DNA from 2 places in the Buttiauxella sp. BIGb0552 genome. Region 1 is predicted to be linked to the other one. Evidence: predicted binding sites of a transcription regulator. Region 1 holds the regulator's gene; the other holds the start of a gene.
What was found. Region 1 encodes Fur, which represses iron uptake genes when iron is present. Its sites were predicted from a motif close to ATAATAATGAGAACNACTATCAA; they were not measured.
Positions count from the first base shown of each region.

Region 2: the regulator Fur is predicted to act here: its motif matches at 1,614-1,636, upstream of EDF88_RS13015 (Nramp family divalent metal transporter).

Region 1 covers NZ_SODY01000002.1:513,971-517,272, reverse strand. Annotated here, with positions in the region: gene chiP (chitoporin) at 1-1,207, shown strand, start outside; gene chiQ (ChiQ/YbfN family lipoprotein) at 1,255-1,587, shown strand; gene fur (ferric iron uptake transcriptional regulator) at 1,678-2,130, opposite strand; gene fldA (flavodoxin FldA) at 2,475-3,005, opposite strand; gene ybfE (LexA regulated protein) at 3,157-3,302, opposite strand, start outside.
Region 2 covers NZ_SODY01000004.1:189,680-192,981, reverse strand. Annotated here, with positions in the region: gene EDF88_RS13015 (Nramp family divalent metal transporter) at 334-1,572, opposite strand; gene EDF88_RS13010 (NupC/NupG family nucleoside CNT transporter) at 1,932-3,119, shown strand; gene EDF88_RS13005 (diguanylate cyclase) at 3,174-3,302, opposite strand, start outside.

The DNA.
Region 1 (3,302 bases):
TAACCTTGCGCATTCCACCTGGAACGCCAACCTGGACTTCCAGTCTGGTTTCGCCGCTGACATGTTCGGTCTGGATATTGCGGCCTTTACTGCTATCGAAATGGCAGAAAATGGTAACAGCGGTCACCCGAACGAAATCGCATTCTCCTCTGTAAACAAAGCTTACGACGAAGATTACTCAGGTGATAAGAGCGGTATTAGCCTCTATAAAGCCGCAGCTAAATTCAAATACGGCCCGGTTTGGGCACGTGGCGGTTACATTCAGCCAACCGGGCAAACCTTGCTCGCACCACACTGGAGCTTCATGCCTGGTACTTACCAGGGCGCTGAAGCCGGTGCAAACTTTGATTACGGCGATTCTGGTGCGCTGAGCTTCTCCTACATGTGGACCAACGAGTACAAAGCTCCATGGCACCTGGAAATGGACAAGTTCTATCAGAACGACAAAAAAACCAAAGTTGAATATTTACACTCTCTTGGCGCGAAGTATGACTTCAAAAATGATTTCATTCTCGAAGCGGCATTTGGGCAGGCTGAAGGCTACGTTGATCAGTACTTCACCAAAGCAAGCTATAAGTTTGATATCGCGGGCAGCCCGTTAACAACCAGCTACCAGTTCTACGGTACGCGTGACAAAGTTTCAGATGGCAGCGTTAACGATCTGTACGACGGCACTGCATGGTTGCAGGCATTGACTCTCGGATACAGAGTTGGCCAGGTTGATTTGCGTCTTGAAGGAACTATTGTTAAGGCCGATGGCCAGCAAGGTTACTTCCTGCAGCGTATGACCCCAACTTATGCATCTTCAAACGGTCGTCTTGATGTGTGGTGGGATAACCGCTCTGACTTCAATGCCAACGGTGAAAAAGCAGTATTTGCAGGCGCGATGTATGACCTGAGCAATTGGAACCTGGCAGGTTGGGCAGTGGGTGCTTCTTATGTGTACGCATGGGATGCTAAACCAAGCTCTAAACCAACCACTGACGGTTACTACGATGCTGATAATCGCCTGAAAGAATCTGCGTACAGCCTTGATGCGTTGTACACCGTTCAGGATGGTCGTGCGAAAGGCACGCTGTTCAAACTGCACTTCACTCAGTACGACAACCATTCAGACATCCCAAGCTGGGGCGGTGGTTACGGCAACATCTTCCAGGATGAGCGCGACGTGAAATTCATCGTCATCGCACCGTTCACCATCTTCTGATTCGAATCCGGGCGTGAAAACGCCCGGTTTTCTTAAGGATATCAAACATGAAAAAAATCGTTCTGACTGTGGTGATGGCGTTAGGTTTAAGTGCGTGTGCGCAGCAACAACCTAAAACGGCTCCGGAAGACACAAAACTAAAACAAGCGTATAGCGCCTGTATTAACACCGCAGAAGGCAATCCGGATAAAATTCAGGCCTGCCAAAGCGTATTGAATGTGTTGGCTCAGGATAAGGAACACCAGGAGTTTGCGAAGAAAGAAACGGTTCGTACCCTGGATTACCAGAACTGCATTCAGGCAACACGTACCGGTAATGACCAGGCCGTGAAAGCAAAATGCGATAAAATCTGGCAAGAGATCCGCGCCAACAATAAGTAATCGCTGTATTCAGGCAATAAAAAAACCGATGAGCTTCCTCACCGGTTTTTTTATTGCCTGACACCCAACTCTGGGTGCCGGAGGTGCAGATTACTTTTCGCTGATTTCGTGTGCGTTTTCGTCGGTACGGCAATCACCTTCAGCACAATGACCATAAAGGTACAGGCTGTGGTTAGTCAGACGAATACCATGACGTGATGCGATTTCACGCTGACGGGCTTCGATTGAATCATCGCTGAATTCAATTACTTTGCCGCAGTCCAGGCAAATCAGGTGGTCATGGTGATGCTGCTGTGTCAGTTCGAATACGGATTTGCCGCCTTCGAAGTTATGGCGCGTCACAATGCCTGCATCATCAAACTGGTTTAGTACACGATAAACGGTGGCGAGACCAATCTCTTCGCCCATATCAATCAGACGTTTATATAAGTCTTCCGCACTGACGTGGTGGTTCACCGGCCCCTGCAGCACTTCAAGGATTTTTAATCGAGGAAGCGTGACTTTCAGGCCGGCCTTCTTTAATGCGGTATTATTGTCAGTCATGCGGAAATTGTCCTGTTGCTTAACGATTCGCTCGGAGTCAGGGTGAGCGTTAAGATGAATGCGTCTCATTATAGAACTGCCCCTTCTAAATGGGAACCGCAAGTATTATGCATAACCAAGTTAAAAAATTGCGGTTGAGTCGCGATTTGATGGCCTTGATAGCTATTTGTCAGGAGTTCATTGTACAGGGACAAGCTGAAAAGTTAAAAATTTGTAGCAATTATTTTAATCGGAAATAACTATCAATGTGGCGAAACCCAATAGTCTCGCCGCATTGATGCCCATCGCCCTTGAATATGCAGGTTTATTGCCAGCCTGCATCTTAAAGTAGCCTGGGTTTAGAATCAGGCGTTGATGATATCAGCCAGGTTGAGCTCATCAGAAACTTGTTTAACCCATTTCTGAACGCGTTCAGCAGTCAGTTCTGGTTGACGGTCTTCGTCAATCGCCAGGCCAACAAAGTGGTCATCGTCTGCAAGACCTTTAGATGCTTCGAAATGGTAACCCGCAGTCGGCCAGTGACCGACGATAGCTGCACCGCGCGGCTCAATGATGTCGCGGATAGTGCCTAATGCGTCACAGAAGTATTCTGCGTAGTCTTCCTGGTCACCGCAACCAAACAACGCTACCAGTTTGCCATTGAAATCAACTTCTTCCAGAGTTGGGAAGAAATCGTCCCAATCACACTGGGCTTCGCCGTAGTACCAGGTTGGAATGCCGAGAAGCAGAATGTCGAAGCCTTCCAGGTCTTCTTTGCTGCTCTTAGCAATGTCATGCACCTCAGCAACATCTTTACCGAGCTGTTTTTGAATCATTTTCGCGATATTTTCGGTGTTACCAGTGTCGCTGCCGAAAAAAATGCCTACGATTGCCATGAGTAAAATAACCTCTTGATACTTAATGGTATGGTGGCTGCTATTTGGCCACAGATAGGGCAATCATAGCAGAACACTTCGTGGTGCGGAAACTGCTATCGCCCCGGTGTGCACAGACTGCAAAATCGCATACCAGGACATAGCACTAAAACTAACTGAGATGTTGCTTCAGTTGTTCGAGAAGTATCTCTTCAATCAATTCACTACGACTGATATTGCGCGCTTCAGCCAGCTGATTGAGAGCATCTACCGCATCGTTATTGAGCTTTAGCTCCACTCGCTTCAGGCCGCGTACTT
Region 2 (3,302 bases), on a different contig from region 1:
TGCTCGGGGATCAATATACAGGGGGGGTTATAAATAATGTGGACCACGATAGCGAATAGAAAACTACTGAGCATTCCGCTTTTTGGAATATTAGTGCTCAATACGATTATTGACATTTTCTTAGGTGCTATTGCACTAGGGCATCACAACTTTATGATTGTCGGTGTATTGGCAATCGCATTTGCGATTCAGGGAATGTTTATGTTTCGAGTTAACAGGAACATATTCTTTTAACTCATCAGGGGAAGCGATATAAATAAACGCAACTACATGAATGAACTTATAAAGATGTAACCCGCGACCACAAGTGTGTGGCCGCAGAGCACTATAAATCTACAGTCCCAAAGCCGTACCAACTAGCAGCCACAGGTTAAGCGCCACCACTATAGCCACAATCACCCACCCCACATGTTTTACCAGCCGGGTATTGACGAGATCGCCCATCAATTTTTCATTGCTGGTGAAAATCAGTAGCGGCACCAACGCCAGTGCGATACCAAAACTGAGTAGTACCTGGCTCATTACAAGGACGCGGGTTGGGTCAAGCCCCATCAGGATGACAATAAATGACGGTGCCATAGTGACTGAGCGGCGCACCCACAGCGGGATGTAGAAGCGAACAAACCCCTGCATCACAACCTGCCCTGCCAGAGTACCGACAACGGTTGACGACAGACCCGCCGCGACCAGACTCAAACCGAAGATAGTCGCCGCTGAATGACTCAAAAGAGGTTCCAGCGTGAGGTACGCCTCATCGAGATCGGCAACGCCGGTATGACCTGTGAAGTGAAACGCCGCGGCGGCGGTTGCCATCATCGCCAGATTTACAAACCCGGCAATCGTCATTGCGATACCCACATCCCATTTGGTCGCGCTGTAACGTTCGGCGCGGTTGCCTTCGTGCATATGTTGGGTCAGCGATGAATGAAGATAGATCACATGCGGCATAATTGTCGCCCCCAGAACCCCGGCGGCCAGGAACACCGCTTCGCTGGTCGGCAAGCTTGGGATCAGCATGCCTTTACCAAGTTCAGCCAGTTTGGGCTGCGAGAAAATCAGTTCAACAATGTAAGCCGCAGCCACAAACAGCAGCAAACCACCGATGACTTTTTCCAGCGGTTTCTGGCCGCGCCGTTGCAGCATCAGTATAAGGAACGTTGCAATCCCGGTCAGCACTGCGCCCTGGAGTAACGAAACGCCCAGGATCAATTTAAAACCAATCGCAGCACCAATAAACTCCGCCAGATCGGTCGCCATGGCAATGATTTCGGCTTGTATCCAGTACAACCACACCACCGGGCGCGGATAGTGGTCACGGATCTGCTCCGCGAGGTTCTTGCCGGTGGCAATCCCCAGTTTTGCCGAGAGAATTTGGATAAGCATCGCCATCAGGTTTGCCCACACCACTACCCATAGCAATTTGTAGCCAAAACTTGCCCCGGCCTGGATGTTGGTCGCAAAGTTGCCGGGATCGATATACCCGATAGCAGCGATAAAAGCCGGCCCCATCAACGCCAGCCGTAATCTGCGCGCTGTGCGGGTACCACTGTTGTCAACGCGACTGTTTGTCATCATCTGCCTCTGAGATATAGCCTTTGCTATGTTTCAAGCTATCAAAAATGAGAATGATTATCAAATTCATTTAAAATGCTTAAACCGATTATTTTGATAGACGGAAACAATGAGGAATTTGCAGTGACAATTTTATATGCCAGTTAACTTTCATGAACTGCGGCAAGCACTATGTTAGAGATATGTGCGTTGACGCAACTTTTACCTTCTTTACTTAACATAGCAGAAATGTATGGTTGATCACTAATTTTGAGTTTGGTCACAGGACATCACTATAGTGTGCGATTAGTCTCGTTTTCTTATTGCTTGTTTCATAGAATGTGCAACGAAATTAAACCTGCCTCATGTTTGGAGCAAATATGTCCCGCGTTCTTCACTTTGTCTTAGCGCTTGCCGTGGTAGCGCTACTTGCTTTATTGCTAAGTAGCAACCGTAAGCAAATTCGTATTCGCTTTATCGTTCAACTGTTAGTGATTGAACTCATTCTCGCCTGGTTCTTCCTGAACTCAGAAATCGGTCTGGGCTTTGTGAGAGGTTTCTCAGAAATGTTTGAGAAACTGCTGTCGTTCGCTAACGAAGGGACAAACTTTGTATTCGGTAAGATGAATGACGAAGGACTCGCCTTCTTCTTCCTGAAAGTACTCTGCCCAATCGTCTTTATATCCGCGCTGATCGGGATATTGCAGCACATCCGGGTTCTGCCGATTGTTATCCGCTTTATCGGTACCGTTCTGTCTAAAGTGAATGGTATGGGTAAACTGGAATCCTTTAACGCCGTAAGCTCGCTGATTCTGGGACAATCAGAAAACTTTATCGCCTATAAGGATATTCTCGGCAAGATGTCGCGCAACCGCATGTACACCATGTCCGCTACGGCCATGTCTACCGTGTCCATGTCGATTGTCGGTGCTTACATGACGATGCTCGAGCCAAAATATGTGGTCGCCGCGCTGGTGTTGAACATGTTCAGTACCTTTATCGTACTGTCGCTGATTAACCCTTACCGCGTTGATGAGAGCGAAGAAAATATCCAGATGTCTAACCTGCACGAAGGCCAAAGCTTCTTCGAAATGCTCGGTGAATACATTCTGGCAGGTTTTAAAGTTGCGATTATTGTTGCAGCGATGCTGATTGGCTTCATTGCCTTGATTGCCGCACTGAACGCACTGTTTGCAGCAATCTTCGGCATCTCCTTCCAGGGCATCCTGGGTTACATCTTCTACCCGGTAGCCTGGGTGATGGGTGTTCCATCTCATGAAGCGTTGCAGGTTGGTAGCATCATGGCCACCAAACTGGTTTCCAACGAATTCGTTGCGATGTTGGATCTGCAAAAACTGGCCGGTACGCTTTCCCCACGTGCGGAAGGTATCCTGTCAGTGTTCCTGGTGTCGTTTGCCAACTTCTCTTCTATCGGGATCATCGCTGGTGCGATTAAAGGCCTGAACGAAGAGCAAGGTAACGTGGTTTCTCGCTTCGGCCTGAAACTGGTTTACGGCGCAACTCTGGTGAGTATTCTGTCAGCATCTATCGCTGGTCTGTTCTTGTAATTCTCACAATAAAAAGCCGGGGCAATTTGCCCCGGCTTTTTTATGCCCAAATTTCTATGCCTGGCTAACACCATCATCCTGCCAGCAGACCTGGTTTCTGCCTCGTTGTTTAGCGGTATACATCCGCATATCTGCAAGCGACTGGATTTGCTCAAGCGAGCACTCTGGCAGCTCACTGTAGGC